Sphingobium yanoikuyae: one gene and its partner. The protein of the gene in region 2 interacts with the protein of the main gene of each other region in a pairwise test. Links are inferred from orthologs where the notes say so. Each region holds a gene or a part of one and is shown on either strand. Other genes may lie near its edges.

Evidence for each region.
Region 1: the proteins of U0025_RS00585 (region 2) and U0025_RS20595 interact in binary tests that used the Escherichia coli proteins (3 or more experiments, as listed by UniProt). The link is inferred for Sphingobium yanoikuyae from one-to-one orthologs.

Annotation. Positions count from the first base shown.
Region 1 is NZ_CP139979.1:4,433,594-4,441,876, reverse strand. The notes cover bases 3,017-5,961. They hold U0025_RS20595 (glutamate-5-semialdehyde dehydrogenase), read right to left. Parts: upstream 5,150-5,961; coding sequence 3,884-5,149; downstream 3,017-3,883. Other genes in these bases: U0025_RS20590 (helix-turn-helix transcriptional regulator), read right to left, coding at 5,386-5,961; kdsA (3-deoxy-8-phosphooctulonate synthase), read left to right, coding at 3,030-3,857; U0025_RS20605 (hypothetical protein), read left to right, coding at 3,017-3,024. Outside these bases: U0025_RS20620 (hypothetical protein), read left to right, coding at 1-201; U0025_RS20615 (cytochrome P450), read right to left, coding at 218-1,588; U0025_RS20610 (hypothetical protein), read right to left, coding at 1,585-2,709; more of U0025_RS20605, read left to right, coding at 2,731-3,016; more of U0025_RS20590, read right to left, coding at 5,962-6,489; U0025_RS20585 (class I SAM-dependent methyltransferase), read right to left, coding at 6,600-7,247; U0025_RS20580 (CDC48 family AAA ATPase), read right to left, coding at 7,388-8,283. UniProt on the Escherichia coli protein: Catalyzes the NADPH-dependent reduction of L-glutamate 5-phosphate into L-glutamate 5-semialdehyde and phosphate. The product spontaneously undergoes cyclization to form 1-pyrroline-5-carboxylate.
Region 2 is NZ_CP139979.1:117,405-125,742, reverse strand. The notes cover bases 4,820-7,819. They hold U0025_RS00585 (LytR/AlgR family response regulator transcription factor), read right to left. Parts: upstream 6,722-7,819; coding sequence 5,918-6,721; downstream 4,820-5,917. Other genes in these bases: U0025_RS00580 (sensor histidine kinase), read right to left, coding at 6,718-7,819; U0025_RS00590 (SDR family oxidoreductase), read left to right, coding at 5,109-5,840; U0025_RS00595 (AraC family transcriptional regulator), read right to left, coding at 4,820-4,919. Outside these bases: U0025_RS00625 (esterase-like activity of phytase family protein), read left to right, coding at 1-252; rpmB (50S ribosomal protein L28), read right to left, coding at 370-663; U0025_RS00615 (hypothetical protein), read left to right, coding at 817-1,038; U0025_RS00610 (nucleoside deaminase), read left to right, coding at 1,213-1,671; U0025_RS00605 (hypothetical protein), read right to left, coding at 1,633-3,546; U0025_RS00600 (GtrA family protein), read left to right, coding at 3,591-4,007; more of U0025_RS00595, read right to left, coding at 4,026-4,819; more of U0025_RS00580, read right to left, coding at 7,820-7,824; U0025_RS00575 (winged helix-turn-helix transcriptional regulator), read right to left, coding at 7,881-8,338. UniProt on the Escherichia coli protein: Member of the two-component regulatory system BtsS/BtsR, which is part of a nutrient-sensing regulatory network composed of BtsS/BtsR, the low-affinity pyruvate signaling system YpdA/YpdB and their respective target proteins, BtsT and YhjX.

The DNA of each region.
Region 1 (8,283 bases), 4.3 Mb from region 2 along the record:
GCGTTGACGTCAATATTTCAATCGGCGAGTTTCAACGAAATGAGACGCTTCAAGCATTTAATCCCGATAGTTGTCGTTGTGACCATCTTTACGATTGGATTGATTGACCAGATAGTTGGAGCGATCAACTGTTCCAATCGCGGAGGGGGCGTGATCGGCGCTTTTTCCCGCACGCAAGGTTGCGCCAAGCTGTCGCGTTGAGCAGTTCGATTTCGAGTTACCCCACCCGCTCGAACAGCAATTTCATGCCGGTCCTGGGGCGGATGGTGAGGCGGCTGATGGGTTCGGGTTTGAAGCCGGCGGGCATCGTCAGCTTGTAGCGGCGGATGACCGAGGCGATCACGGTCATCACCTCCTGCTGGGCGAAGCCTGCGCCGACGCAGACGCGGGGGCCGCGGCCGAAGGGGAACCAGGCCTGTTTCACCATGTCGGCATTGGCCGGATCATCGAACCGGTCGGGGTCGAAGGCGTGCGGGCAGGCCCAATTATCCTTGTTGCGCTGGGTCAGCCAGGGCGCGACGACCAGCATCGAACCTTCCTCCAACTGCTTGTCGCGCATCTCCATCGGGCAGGTGACTTCGCGCGGGAAGAAGGCGACCGGCGGATAGAGGCGCAGCGTTTCGCGGAAGATGTTGCGGACATGGCTCATATCCTTGAGCATCGGCGCGGTCAGCACTGCGTCGCCGGCGATGCCGGCCACTTCGGCGCGGACCCGATCCTGGATATGGGCGCATTCGGCGAGCATGTAGAGCGCCCAGGTCATGGTGCTGGCCGAGGTTTCATGGCCGGCGAGGAAGATGGTCGAGACCTGTTCCATCACCTGTTCACAGGTGAAATGGGCGCCGGTCTGCGCGTCCTGCACCTCGATCAGCGACTGGAGAATGTCGCGATGGGGTGCCTCGCCCCGGTCATGATAGCCTTCGTAGCGGGCCTCGACGATCGGACGGAACACGTCATGGATGGCGCGGGCCGGCCCTTTCGAGCGCTTCTCGAACCAGCCGGCGGGGATGCCGTAGAGGCGCAGCATCGAGGCCGAATGGGCGAGCCGCTGGAACCGGCCGAAGGCGGTGTGGATGATGTTGGAGCGTTCCTCGTCCAGCGTCTGCGAGAAGAGGGTGCGGAAGATGATGTCGGCCGCGACATGGGTCATCATCGGGTCGATATCGACCGGCTTTGACCGATCAGCGGCATCGAGCCGGGCGAGCAGATCGTCGGCGGCGGCGACCATCAGCGGCATGGAACGATTGAGCGCGGTATGGGCGAAGGCGGGATTGACCATCGCCCGCTGGCTTTCCCAATCCTCGCCATTGGCGGAGAAGACCGAATTGCCGATCAGCGGATCGAGATTGCGGACCAGTTCGCTATGCTTGGGGAAGGCGGTGCCGCCCTTGAGGATGCGATCGACCAAGGGCAGTTCGTTGGCGATATACATGGTCTGACCCGGCATGCGGATCTCGCCCATCTTCATCGTATAGCTCTTGTCGAACAGCACATGGATCCAGCTGTGCCAGCCGCGCAGGAAGCGTTTGATAAGGCCGCGCTTCGATTTGGGCGGCTCGGGATAGGGGGGCGTGAAGGGCGCGCTCACGGGATCGTCCGGAAGGCGGCGACGGCCTCGTCCACGGTGCGGCGGCCGGCGGTCAGGCTCACGAAATCCAGCGGCGACAGGCGGTCGCCGACCCTGAGATAATCGAAATGCGCCTCATATTTGTTGGACCAGCCCCCGTGATAATTTTCGGCCAAGTAGAAGAGATGGAAACGGGGCGATAGCATGTCCACCCGCGCGGCAAATTGATCGGCGACAAGGCGCAGCGGATTGACGTTGTAATAGGCCGCGCCGTCGGGCGGGGAGCTGATGTCGACATAGCGGAAAGGCTGGTCGGCGAGCGCCTTGAGGTCGGCATGATACCAGCCGGCATCGCGACGCAGGCCGATGACCGGCACGACCTGCCCCATGCCGACCATGACGAAATGGTCGGGCAGCGCGCCACCGCGTAGTGCAAGGATGCGGCGCAGCAAGCTCATGCCCAATATGGTGCCGGCGCTGTGGGTGACGAGCTGGATCTCGTCCCAGTCGCCGTCCAGTTCCGCCGCGATGCGGGCGGCGAACTGGTCGAGCCGGGCATTAAGCTCGTCGCCCGGCCCGTCGGCGGCGAGCGCGCCATGATAGGTCATGAAGCGCAGCAGCCAGGACACGACCAGCTTGTCGAGGATGCGGCCGGAGAAGAAGGCGCTGATGCCGATGCCGACAAGCGCACTGGCCCAGAAGGGCAGCAGCAGCGACAGCAGGAGCGCGGGCACCAGCGCCAGCAGCAGCGGGATCAGCACGGCCAGGATCGGCGGATAGAGGATGGTGATGACCGGACCACGGCGCAATTTGCGCATCCGGCCGAACTGCATCAGCCGGGCATGGCCGGCATAGGCGCGGGCGGCGCGCCAGGCGAGGGTGAAGGGATGGCGGATCCAGACCTTGCCGATCAGATCTTCCCAGCGGAGATATTCATAATCGGTCTCGACCCCGGCGCTGGCGTTGGTGACGGTCCAGATCGCGCTGTTGGCGGGGCCGGCGCGGCGCGCGCTGACCGCCACCGCTTCGCCGGTCAGCGCGGTGTAGCGGGCCGCCTGATCGCGATAGAGCTGGTGATAGAAACGGACGCCGCGCGGATCAAAACCACCCAGGTAAAAGACTTTACGCTTGAATTTCTGCACTGCCCCGGTCCTAATCGGGACATGACCACGCCCGAACGCGACTACTGCTATTTCATAGACCATCGCAAATACAACCGGAATGTCGGCTGCAGGAAGCATGACAATATGTATGGCATCAATGGCGGCGGCAGCGAGCGCGACCGCTGGCGCGCCGACATGACATTCTATCGCCATATGAAGGCCAATGGCGATCCGATGGCGCTGCCCTCGCTGCTCGCCTGCCTGACCTTTGGCTGGTTCTGCTGGAATTATCATCCCGGCAAGGGGCTGTGGCGCGGACAATTGTTGCGCCGCTTCGCAAAGGCGCCCAAGTGAGCGGCATGAGCGATCCCAAGCATGTGAAGGTCGGCCCGGTCACCTTCGGCAACGACCTGCCCTTCGTCCTGATTTCCGGCCCCTGCCAGATCGAAAGCCGCGACCATGCGCTGTTCATGGCCGATGCGCTGGCCAAGGCGGCGGCGGATGCGGGCGTGCCCTTTATCTTCAAGAGCAGCTTCGACAAGGCGAACCGCACGTCGGTGAGTGGCAAGCGCGGCGTCGGCATCGATGCGGGGCTGGCGATCCTGGCCGAGGTGAAGGCGGTGCTGGGTTGCCCGGTGCTGACCGACATTCATGGCCCCGAACAGGTGGAGGCTGCGGCGCAGGCGGTGGACATCCTGCAGATCCCGGCCTTTCTCTGTCGCCAGACCGACCTGCTGATCGCGGCGGGAAAGACCGGCGCGGTGATCAACGTCAAGAAGGGGCAGTTCCTGGCCCCCTGGGACATGGCGGCGGTGGCGCAGAAGGTCGCGTCGACCGGCAATGAGCGCATCTTGCTGACCGAGCGCGGCGCGAGTTTCGGCTATAATACGCTGGTGAGCGACATGCGCGCGCTGCCGGTGATGGCGGAAACCGGCTATCCGGTCGTGTTCGACGCCACCCATTCGGTGCAGCAGCCCGGCGGGCTGGGATCAGCCTCAGGCGGGCAGCGCGACTATGCGCCGCTGCTGGCGCGCAGCGCAGTGGCCGCGGGCGTGGCGGCGATCTTCGCCGAGGCGCACGAAGACCCGGACAATGCGCCCTCGGACGGGCCGGTAATGCTGAAGCTCGACTGGGTCGGGCCGATGCTGAAGCAGTTGAAGGCGATCGATGCGGTGGTGAAGGGGTAGTTTTCCCCCTTCACCCCGAAAACGCCTTACGGTCGGGCCTGGCCGCGACCGCGCACGATCCATTTATAGGTGGTGAGCCCTTCGAGCGCGACCGGGCCGCGGGCGTGGAGGCGGCCGGTCGAAATGCCGATTTCCGCGCCGAGGCCGAACTCGCCGCCATCCGCGAACTGGGTCGAGGCGTTCCACATCACGATCGCGCTGTCGACGGCGTTGAGGAAGCGTTCGGCCACCGCCACATCCTCGGTGATGATGGCGTCGGTATGGTGACTGGCATGGGCGGCGATATGGGCGATCGCCTCTTCCACGCCGTCGACCAGCCGGATCGAGACAATGGCGTCGAGATATTCGGTATCCCAATCCTCGTCCGACGCGGCGATGACGCGATCGTCCATTGCCTGCACCGCATCATCGCCGCGCACTTCGCACTTCGCGTCGAGCAGCGCCTTCACCAGCGCGGGGGCATGGGCATAGGCGCGGTCGATCAGCACCGTTTCGGTCGAACCGCAGACACCGGTGCGGCGCAGCTTGGCATTGAGGACCAGGCTTTCCGCCATGGCGGGATCGGCCGCGCCATCGACATAGCTGTGGTTGATGCCGTCAAGATGGGCGAGCACGGGCACCCGCGCCTCTTCCTGCACGCGCGCGACCAGGCTCTTGCCGCCGCGCGGCACGATGAGATCGACGAAATCCGATGCGCGCAGTAGCGCGCCGACCACGGCGCGATCGGTGGTGGGGATAAGCTGCACAGCATCGGCGGGCAGGCCGGCGGCGGCGATCCCCTCTGCCATGGCGGCGTGGATGGCGCGGTTGCTTTCCTTCGCCTCGCTGCCACCGCGCAGGATCACGGCATTGCCAGCGCGCAGGCAGAGGGCGGCGGCGTCCGCGGTGACGTTGGGGCGGCTTTCGTAGATGATGCCGATAACGCCCAAGGGTACGCGGACGCGGCTCAATTCCAGCCCATTGGGGCGCACGCTGCTGTCGATCACGCTGCCGAGCGGATTTTCGAGCATCGCGACCTGATCGACGCCGGCGGCCATGGCGGCGATCCGGTCCTCGTCCAGCCGCAGCCGGTCGAGCATCGCGGCGGACAGGCCATTGTCGATGCCATTGTCCATGTCACGCGCATTGGCGGCGAGGATGGCGGGCGCCTGGTCGCGCAGAGCCTGGGCCGCGCGGCGCAGCGCGTCGACCTTCTGCGCGTCCCCGGCTGGCGCGAGCAGGGCGGCGGCGCGGCGCGCACGCGCGCCCATCTGCGCGATCAGCATTTCGGGGGTCTGCGTCAGGTCGTTCATCAGTAATCTCGCTTCAAATCCGGCAGCGGCTTAGCACGAAAATGTCGCGAGACGGAACCCTGACGAAGCGGGAAGATACAGGGAGCGGTTGCCGGCGGCCGACCCATGGGTCGCATATGGATCGGCCGTCGGCCGGCAAGATGGTCCTGCCTTATCGACTCGCCTAGCCTTTTTGCGCGGCGCACGCATACCCCATTGGGGGTAAATTGCGTAATTTTCGCAATAAAATCCGTAACTCAGCTGCTCATCATCCCGACGATGCGGACCAGCTGCGATTCCCGATTGCAGCCCGTCTTGTCGTAGATGGAGCGCAACTGGGCCTTGAGCGTCTCGGCCGAAACGCCGCGCCGCGCGGCAATATCGGCACGGGTCATGCCAGCGGCCAGATGAATGGCGATATCCGCTTCGGCCGGTGTCAGGCGGAAGGTCCGCATCAGCAGGCGGACATGGCGTTCGGTCGGCGCGCCCACGCGGGCGACGATGATTGCATGCGGCGCGAAGGGCAGCGACCAGGGCCGGGACGGCAGCGGGAAAAATTCCAGCATGATGCCCACGCCCCCATCGGCATCGGCCAGCGCCACCGGATCGGCCTCCCGCGCGGGCGCGTCGACCACGGCCCGGACCGAACGCAGGATGGCGCGCGTCTCATCGCTCCGTTCGCTCTGCAACCAGCCATCACCGACCCGCAGCCGGCTGGTGGAGAGCAGGGCTTCGGCGCGCGGCGTCATGCCCCCTACCCGCCCCGTCGCGTCGAGCAGCCAGCAGGCGCGGTCCATGGTTTCGAACGTGCCGGCCAGCAGCGCGAACCCCTGATGCTCGATTGCGCGCTGCAACCGCACGGCGTTGCGGGCATGGCCGGCGACATGGGCGAACAGGTCGCGCTGGTCCTGATCGGTCCGGCCATCCTTGCGACCACGCAAGAGGGCCAGGCCGATCATCATGTCGGGACCAGCGAAAAGCCGGGTCTGGCAGCCATCGAAAATATCATAATCGCTGCACAGATCGAGATAGTCGGCAGAACGCAGGCTCTGCCGGGCGATGTCATAATAGGCTTCGTGGACGATGTCGGGGCGCCCGGACAATTGATCGGCCGCGACGCGGAAATTGAGATCGGGCGCGGCCCCATCGATGGTTGCAGACTTGTCGACAATATCCGGCTCTACATCACTGATCCAGTTGAAGCCGGCAGCTCCATGGCCAAAGCCGATCAACTGACCATGGCGCGACCCCGTCGCCTGCGCCATCGCACGGATCGCCTGATCCCACAGATGCGGCTCCAGCGCAGCCGACAGAAAGAGGTCGGCCCACGGGTCGCTGCCTTCGGCGTAATAAGACGCCATATAACCCCCTTGTCCCCAGGCAATTGGTTGCCCAAGTCGATCGCGGAGTCAAACGCGCAGCAGGCCGAATTACGTAATTTCTGCCAGATATTGATACAGATCAGGAAAGATCAGGCCGCCTGGGCCAGCGCCTCGTCCTTGTCCGCGCGAAACAGGCGACAGGGCGGGATGTTGCGCCATTCCAGTTCGTCGCTGACCTGGCCAAACAGCGGGTCGATCAGACGGCGGACATAGCGCGAATATTGGTAGATGATGAAGCTGCCGCCCGGCCGCAGCACGGCGCGCGTCTCTTCGCAGATGGTTTCGCCCACGCCCGCCGGCAGGGTGGAAAAGGGCAGGCCCGACAGGACATAGTCGGCCTTCTGATAGCCCGCTTCCTTGACGAAGCGGCGCACGTCGGCGGCCGAGCCATGCACGACGCGCAGGCGCGGATCGTCGATCGCATCCTCCAGATAGGCGACGAAATCGAGATTGAGGTCGATCGCCAGCAGGATCGCGTCGGGATGCATGCGATCGAGAATGGCCTGGGTGAAGGTGCCGACACCCGGACCATATTCGACGAACAGGCGGGTCCGTGCCCAGTCGACGCCGTCCAGCGAGCGCGCGACCAGTTGCGACGAGGAGGGGATGACCGAACCGATCATGCCGGGATGCTTCATGAACTGGCGGAAGAACATGGCCCACTGGCTGCGGAAGGAGCGGCTGCCACCGCGCGTCGAAATCCTGGTCTTCTTGTCTTTGAACGGTGGGGAGGCCATCAAAATCCGCCTGACTGACTAACAGAATCGGCCTCGCAAAATTGATGTCCGCTGGCAAGCGGCTTTGCGCGCCATGGGATAGAACGCGCGGCCAGGCGATGGGTTCACCCGCCATTGGCCGCGCGCGTATCCCAAGTCCATCAGCGTTCGCGGGCGCGCAGCATGCCGGGCGCAATGAAGCCGATCGGATCGACCTGCATCGCGCTCTGCTTCAAGGTCGCCTGGATCTGCTCATATTCCCGCTCCATTTCCGGCGTGACCGAGGCGCGGGTTTCCTCCAGTGCCGCCTCGAAATGGGCCATGGTGACGGCTTCGACCCGCAGCGACTGGCGCAGCGCGATGAGGCCCGCCCGGCGGGACAGATCCTCCAGATCCGCACCGGTGAACCGCTCCGTCCGGGCCGCCAGCTGATCCAGATCGACGTCGGACGCCAGCGGCATCTTCTTGGTATGGATCGCCAGGATGCGCTTGCGTCCGGCCTGGTCGGGCACCGGCACATAGATGAGTTCGTCGAAGCGGCCAGGGCGCAGCAGCGCCGGATCGACCAAAGTCGGCCGGTTGGTAGCGCCGATGACGACCACCGACTGCAATTCCTCCAGCCCGTCCATTTCGGCGAGGATGGTGTTGACCACCCGCTCCGTCACCGCCGGCTCGCCCAGGCCACCGCCACGGGCGGGGACCAGGCTGTCCAGTTCGTCGATGAAGATGACGGTCGGCGCCACCTGTCGCGCGCGGGCGAACAGGCGGGCGATCTGCTGCTCGCTCTCGCCATACCATTTGGACAGCAGGTCGCTCGACTTGGTGGCGATGAAATTGGCCTGCGCCTCACGCGCGACCGCCTTGGCCAGCAAGGTCTTGCCGGTGCCCGGCGGACCATAGAGGAGGAAGCCCTTGGCCGGGCGGATGCCCAGGCGCCGGAAGGCGTCGGGATCCTTGAGCGGCAGTTCGACCCCTTCCTTGAGGCGCATCTGCGCATCGTCGAGGCCGCCAATGTCGGCCCAGCCGATATTGGGCGCCTGCACCATCACCTCGCGCA
Region 2 (8,338 bases):
CTGAACCGGCGTCTGACCCTGCAGGAACTGTTCACCGCGACGATCGCGATGATCGAGCTGCCGGCACATCCCGCACCGAACACGGAACTGCGCGCCCGGACGCTGGCGCGGCTGGCGCCACCGCTGCTGGCCGACAATTTCGAAGGACTGGCGCTCAGCCGGGAACAGGGCCGGACGATCCTGTGGGTCGCCTCCGACGACAATCACGAATTCTTCCAGCGCACCTTGCTGCTGAAATTCCGATTGGATTGATCGGGGTCGGGGCGCGGACTGGTGCGGCGCATTCCCTGCCGCGCAGGGAATATCAAGAAACGCAAAAAAGCGGCCTGTTGCCAGGCCGCTTCTTATGCCGAAACGAATCGAAGCGAATCAGGCGGCTGCGGCTGCCTGCTTCTTGACGATGTCGCGCTTCAGGCGACGGGCCTTCAGCGACAGCTTGTCGTCGCTGGTCTTGACCAGCCAGTTGTCGAGGCCGCCATTATGCTCGACCGAGCGCAGACCATGGGTCGACACGCGCAGCTTGACGGTGGTTTCCAGCGTTTCGGAGATCAGCGACACGTTCTGCAGGTTCGGCAGGAACACGCGCTTGGTCTTGTTGTTGGCGTGGGAAACATTGTGACCCACCTGGCGACCCTTACCGGTCAGCTCGCAAATGCGCGACATAGTCAATCAACCTTTGAAATTCGGGTTCGTTCGGAAAGCGGCGCCGATAGCGGGATTCCCGCTCGCCGTCAACCTTCCGCTCGGTTCGTGGCACTATCGCAACCATTTCACCGGGCCCCGCGTTCATCCCCCCGTTCAACAGAGGAGAGTGCCATGCGTTTCATCGGCGGATTGCTGCTGATCGCGCTTATCGTCATCGGCGCCGGGATAGCAACCGGATTCATCGACCTGCAGAAGACTCAGGAAGGTCGTCTGCCCGAAGTCTCCGTAAAACAGGGCGCCCTGCCCAAATATGAGGCGAGCGTCGCCAAGGTCGAAGTGGGCAGCCGCAACGAAACGGTCGAGGTTCCGACCGTTGACGTGAAGAAGCCCTGAGTCGATTCGCGGCATTTTGATGCGCCGCCCGGCGCATGGACGGCACCAGCCCGCACCCCCACCCGGCCGCCCAACAGCCTATCCTGGAATGGGAGGCCGGGTGGGGGTTCAGCCGAGTCCCGTGCCTTCCGCTGAAGGCTGGTGCAGCTCTCCCTCTCCGACTAAGGCGGGGTCATGACCTCGCCCTTTCCCTTGCCCGAACCGATGCGCCGCGCCTTTGCGCTGGCGCGGCAAGCCGAAGCGGCGGGCGAGGTGCCGATCGGCGCCGTGGTCACGCGCGATGGCGTCATCATCGGCGAGGGCGAGAATCGCAACCGCCGCGACAATGACCCCACCGCCCATGCCGAAATGGTGGCGATTCGCGCGGCTGCTACCCGGATCGGCGACTTCCGCCTGACCGGCTGCGACCTGTGGGTGACGCTGGAGCCCTGTCCGATGTGCGCGGGCGCGATTTCCCACGCACGGGTTGCCCGGCTCTATTATGCGGTGTCCGACCCCAAGGGCGGCGCGATCGAACAGGGACCGCGCCTCTTTGCCCAGCCGCAATGCCTGCACCGCCCCGAAATCTATGGCGGGCTGGCCGAGGCGGAGGGATCAGCGCTGCTGCGCGACTTTTTTGCCGCCCGGCGCTGAGTAATCGATGCGGTAGAGCGTGTAGGGCAGCGTCATCGCCGTCTTGAGCGTCACCGGCTGCAACCAGGCCGGAATCGTGCCGCGCATCAGGTCCGCATAGAAGCCGCGCGGACTGCGCGACTGATAGATGGTCCCTTCGGGGAAATTCGGACAGACCAGCAAATAGGTCGCATGATGCTTCGCCGCGATCGGGCGGAAGGCGTCGGCCGGCCCGTCATAGGCATGATGCATGTCGAGGATCGTCGCGCCATTGCGATGATAGGGGCCGGCCACCGCGCTATGATGCGTCGTGGCGATGATGCGCGGCCCCAGATCGACCATGGTGAAGATGGTCGCGGGCGGCAACTGGTCCAGCACCTCCAGCGCCGGCAGGGTGCGACAGCGGCCATTGGCCTTTTTGATCGCGTCGGTGCGGGCAATGGCGGACGGGCGCCACGGCCTGGGCTTGGTGCCGGTCGCCTGCTGCCACAGCGCGATCACCTGCGGATAGAGCGGATAGGCACAGGCGATGGCGCCGACCAGCAGCGCGCCGATGCCCGCCAGGATGCGCACCCGGCGCGATCCGGTGAAGATCGCCGTCACCAGCCGCCATCCGGCCCAAGCGGCGGGTGGGATCGCCAGCAACTGCGCCGCCGGCCCGGCGCGCAGCTGCCAGAAGAGAAGAGCGGTCGAGAAGAGCATCATCAGGCCGATTGTCGCGAAGGCCCAGAGTCGGTCGCTGTCGCGCCGCAGTTCCCATAGCGCCCAGAGCAGGCCGATGAGGCCCACCGCCGGCAGCGCCATCAGCGGCACGACCAGGCTCTGCGCCTGCGCGGTGATAGGCTTGGCCTCGCGGATATTGGCGAGCCAGAGCTGCTGCAGCTCGGGCGAGATCTGATAGGGGGTCAGGCATTGCGGCCAGTTCAGAAGGAAGAACAGCCCCACCGCGCCGCCGACGATCATGCCGGCGATCAGCCGCTGCCACCAGAGCCGCAGCGGCAGGCGGCTCAAGAGCACCATGCCCGCGCCGGCCGCGCCGAACACCGCGACCCAGATGGGCGAGATGGCATCGCACACCATGTGGCGATTGTCGTAGCTGGCGAAGAGGACGTAGCAGAGCGAGGTCGCTCCCGCGAGGCTGAGGCCATAGGGCAGCATCCGCCGCCCAGCGCCATCGCGGAACACCCAGCGCAGCGCCACCAGCGCGCCGCCGGCGGCGAGATAGACGATCATCTCCATGCCGATCGCCACCGACAGGGCGCTCGACACGCCCGCCACCACGCCGCCGCGCAGCCAGTTGCGATCGATGAGGCCCGCCATCATCGTCAGCGCCAGCGCCAGCTGCCAGCCATGATGGTCGATCCGCATCGGCGCGAACATGCCCAGGCCCATCTGCGCGGCGAGCGGCGCCAGCACCGCGAACAGCCAGGCCCAGCGCGCACCGACCGCGTCGCCCGCCAGCCGGCGTGCGATCGATCCCAGACTCAGCATCAGCAGGAACAGCGGCAGCAGCGGCGCGATCGCGCAGGCAAGCCGGTCGGCCAGATCCTGTTCGACAAAGGCGCGGAAGAACAGCATGAGCCCAGCGAGCGGGATGTCGACCAGCCGCGACCAGTGGATATTGGCGCCGCCCGGCGGATCGAGCCGATATTGGCGCAGATCATACCAGCCCTGCCCGGCCAGCCAGTCCTTCACCTGGACGAAGCGGATATTGTCGTCCGTGTCGCTCAGCGTCAGCCAGTGGATGGCAGGCCAGCGATCGACCAGCATGCCGACCAGGATCGCGATCCAGATCAGGAAGGTCAGCCACTTCCAGTGGCGATCGGCATAGGCGGTGAGGATCGCGAACCAATGGGACGCGCGGGCGCGGAAAGCAGGCCAGCTTTGCAAATTCATGGCCGGTGGATTAGACGCTCCACACCAAAGCGCAACGGGGCTCCATGAAAATCATCGACCGACTGTCGCCGGCCCATCAGGCCCTGTTCTGGCAGATATTGCGCTATGGCATCAGCGGCCTGTTCATCACTGCCTGCCAGGCGGCGATCTACTGGACGCTGGCGGCGCCGGTGGGTCTCCATCCGCAGGTCGCCAACGGCATCGGTTATCTGTGCGCGGTGGCGATCGGCTATGTGCTGCACAATGCCTTCACCTTTCGCGGCCATGGCAGCCAGTCGGGCCATGCCGCGCGCGGTTTCCGCTTCGTCGCCGTCTCGCTGGTCAGCTATGCGCTCAACGCCCTGTGGGTCTATCTGTGCGTCACCCATATGCGCTGGCCCGAATGGTCGCCGATCCCGGCGATGATCTTCCTCACCCCCGCCGTGGTGTTCGGCCTCAACCGGCAATGGGTGTTCCGCTAAGGGAAATACCCCCCGATCTCAGATCGCCAGCGCCCGGTTCGGCATGGCGCGCAAGCGGCCGACGTCGCGCTGCGGTGGCGCGCCGAACAGGCGGCGATATTCGCGACTGAACTGGGACGGGCTGTCATAGCCGACCTGATAGCCAGCCTCGGCCGCGTCGATCCGCTGTGCCAGCATCATCTGCCGCGCCTGCTGGAGCCGCAGCTGCTTTTGATATTGCAGCGGCGTCATCGCCGTCGCGCGGCGAAAATGATCGTGGAAGCTCGACAGGCTCATGCCGGCAAGATCGGCCAGCACCGGGCCGCTGAACGGTTCGCGATAATGGGCCTTGAGCCAGCGGATCGCGCGCGCGATCTGGCCGGTGCGGCTGTCCCCGCTGGCAATCGCGCGCAGCAGTCCGCCACTCGGCCCCATCATCAACCGCAGCAGCAATTCCCGTTCGACCAATGGCGCCAGCAGCGCGGCACTGTCCGGCTGGCCGAGCAGGCCGGTGAGCCGGCTCGCCGCGTCCAGCAGTTCGGGCGTGATCGGATGGAGCGAGAGTGCCCGCCCTTCCTCCACCGCCGCAGCAGCCGGCAAGGCCAGCGCGATGTCGGACAGCATCGCCGGCTCGAGATAGAGGCAGAAGCAGAGATAGGGGCTGCCCGCATCCGCCTGCGTCACCGTGCCGGTGATCGGCAGGTCGAGCGAAGCGACCAGATAGCTGGCCGGCCCATAGGCTATGACCGCGTCGCCCATCATCACCTGCTTGGCGCCCTGCGCGATGATGCACAGCGCCGGGCGCTGGAGCATATGCACCGGCTCGCCCGGCTGCGACCAGCGCACCAGCGTCAGGCGCGGGATCAGCGTGTCGACTATGCCGTCCGCGTCCATATGGCGGGCGATCTGCTCGCCCAGATGCTCATGGCTCACCCACACCGCCTTCCAGGAATTTCAGGCAATCTGAATAGCCCATAAGCCCGCCAACCACCACGCCCGATCATTCATTCGGAATATCGTGCAATCATGGTGCAGGACCATTCTACCGCTCCGGGGCCGATCGGGCGCATTCCTGCTCCATCGGATCGGATGTCGATCCGCCTCAAGGATGGAGCTTCAATCATGGCTATCGAGAACAAGGTCATCGCGATCACCGGCGCCAGCAGCGGCATTGGCGAGGGCACGGCGCGGCTGCTGGCGGCGCGCGACGCGAAGCTGATGCTGGGCGCCCGCCGCACAGACCGGCTGGCCGCGCTTGCCGACGAACTCAATGCTGCCGGCGGCACGGTCGCCTTCCGCGCGCTCGACGTCACCGACCGCGCCGATGTCGAGGCGTTCATTGCCGCGACGCAGGCCGAATTTGGTCGCATCGACGTGCTGGTCAGCAATGCCGGGCTGATGCCGCTGTCGCGCTTCGACAGTTTGAAGGTCGAGGAATGGGACCGGATGATCGATGTCAACATCCGCGGCGTGCTGCACGGCATCGCCGCCGCCCTGCCCCGCTTCAAGGCCCAGGGCAGCGGCCATTTCGTCAACATCTCGTCGATCGGCGGCTATCGCGTCTGGCCGACCTGCGGCGTCTATTCGGCGACCAAATATGCGGTGCGCGCCATTTCCGACGGGCCGCGGATGGAGCATGACGATATCCGCGTGACCATCGTGTCGCCCGGCGTGGTCGAATCCGAACTGGCGAGCACCATCACCGAAGCGGGCGCCGCCGCCGCGATGGAGGATTTCCGCGCCATCGCCCTGACGCCCGACGCGATCGCCCGCGCCATCGCCTATGCGGTGGAACAGCCCGACGATGTCGATGTGAATGAATTGATCGTCCGTCCGGTGCGGACGATGGACTGAGGAAGGTGCGGGATCGGTTCAGGCCATCCCGCACCAAACGGCCGGCCGCCCCTGCACGGGCGGCCGGCGCCGTTTCGTCAGTGGACGAAACGCGCGACGACGTCGCGGTAGGAACGGCTGACCTTTACCTGGGCGCCGGATTCCAGCACCAGGAAGCATTCGCCGTTGGTATGGGGCTTCACCTGACGCACCTGACTCAGGTTGACGATGGTCGAGCGATGGACGCGCTGGAAATTGCGCGGGTCGAGCCGCTTTTCCAGATCCTTCATCGTCTCGCGCAGGATCAGCGAATTATCGGCGGTATAGATGCACATATAGTCGCCCGCCGCGTCGATCCGTTCGATCGAATCCACGTCGACGCGGAAAATCTGCCCGCGATCCTTGATGTTGATGAGCTTTTCGAAGCGGTTTGACGCCGGCGCATCTTCATCGCCATTGGCAAAGTCGTGCATCGCGTCGGGCGCCACTTCGGCCAGCACCTCGCGCAGCTTTTCCGCTTCCTGCACCTGCTTCTTTTCGGACAGGCGCAGGCGCACCCGGTCGAGCGCATCGGCCAGGCGGCCTTCGTCCACCGGCTTCATCAGATAATCGACCGCCTGTGCCTCGAAGGCGCGGATCGCATGGTCGCTATAGGCGGTGACGAAGATGAACAACGGCGGCTCGACCTCCATCATCCCCTGGACGACGGAGAAGCCGTCGAAGCCGGGCATCTGGATATCGAGGAACACAAGGTCGGGTTTATGCGTCTTGATGGCACGGATAGCTTCGCGGCCATTGGTGCAGGTCTCGATGATTTCGACATCCTCATGCGCTTGCAGACGGAGCTTAAGGCCTTGGATAGCCAGGCTTTCGTCGTCGACGAGGATTGTTCTGATGGTCATGCGGCCACTTTCGATGTTTCATCCATGTTAAGCGGAATTTCGATGATGACCGAAAATCCGCTTTGCGTGGAACGCGTTTCGAACCGCTGTCGTTCCCCGAAGGCCTGAATTAACCGGTCCCGGATGTTCGGCAGGCCGACGCCCGTCCCCTCGCTGACCGGAATGTGTGGCTTCATTGCGCCATCGTTCAATCCCGGCCCGCTGTCCGACACGACGATCCGGACATTTTCACCGGCAGGTTGCGCCGACACCGAGATTTCCGCCCCTTCCTCCTTGGGCGTGACCGCATATTTGATCGCATTTTCCACCAGCGGCTGCAGCAGCAGCGACGGCAGGCGTGCATGGGCGACCGAGGGATGGACGTCGAAGGACGGGCGCAACCGGTCCTCGAAGCGCATCTTCTCGATCTCCAGATAGAGTTTCAGCGTCTCGATCTCCTGCTCGATCGTCACCTGTGCGGTCGGCTCGTTGATCAGCGTATAGCGCAGAAAGGAGGACAGCCGCGACAGCATCGCATTGGCGCGCGTCGTTTCCTTGAGCAGCACCAGGGTCGAGATGGAATTGAGCGTGTTGAACAGGAAATGCGGATTGAGCTGATAGCGCAGCATGGCGAGCTGCGCGCTCGACGCCTGATTCTCCAGATGGAGCAGCTGGTCCGCCTGCTCCTCCACCGTCAGGTAGAAGTTGATCGCATAGTAAAGCGCCGACCAGGCCCCCAGCAGCGTCATCGACAGGTAGAAGGCGCCCAGGAACAGCTGCAACCCGGCGGTTTCGCTGCCCTTGTTCTGGGTCGAAAAGACCCAGGCGTCGATGAAGGCAACCATCGCGGCGGCGGCGACCACGGTAACGATCGACGCGCCCCAGGTCAGGATCGGCCGCTGTTTCTGCAGGAAACGGAAGGCGACCGCGATCAGCAAGGTCGCCGAATAGCCGGTGACGGTGGAGATCAGCACCGGGATCAGGCTGGACAGCGGCTGACCATTGGCGATGGTGGATGACCCGCGCAGCAGAAAGGCCCCGGCCCAGCCAAGCGACTGGAGGTTCCAGAAAGCGCGATTCTTGTCCGCGAAAAAGGGTTTTGGCTGCAGGGGATGGACTGACATTGCCGACAGCCTAGGCGATTTCAGCGCCATGGTGAAGCCGCCCCGTCCGTCCGGTATCAGGCCGCCGCAGCCGGCTCTTGCGCCATCGGGGTCACTTCGTCGCGGCACAGCCAGACCAGATCGCTCAGGTCCAGCGTGCGGCCGTCATGCGCCTGGATCGCGATCGCACGGATCGGCATGCCATCGCGCTTGTCCGCCAGCACCTGGCAGAAGGGCGGCGCGCTGCCCCATTTCTCGCCCCACTGGCGCAGCGCAATCATCGCAGGGGCCAGTTCCTGCCCCTTTTCCGTCAGCCGATATTCGACCTTGCGCCGGTCGCACTGCATCGGCTGGCGCAGCATGATGCCATTTTCGACGAGCCGCGCGAGGCGGTTGGCCAGGATGTTGCGGGCGATGCCCAGCGTCGACTGGAACTCCTCGAAATGGCGAATGCCCGACAGGGCGCCGCGCAGGATCAGGAAGGACCAGCGCTCACCCATCGCCTCCAGCGCGGCGGGAAGGGCGCATTGTTCCA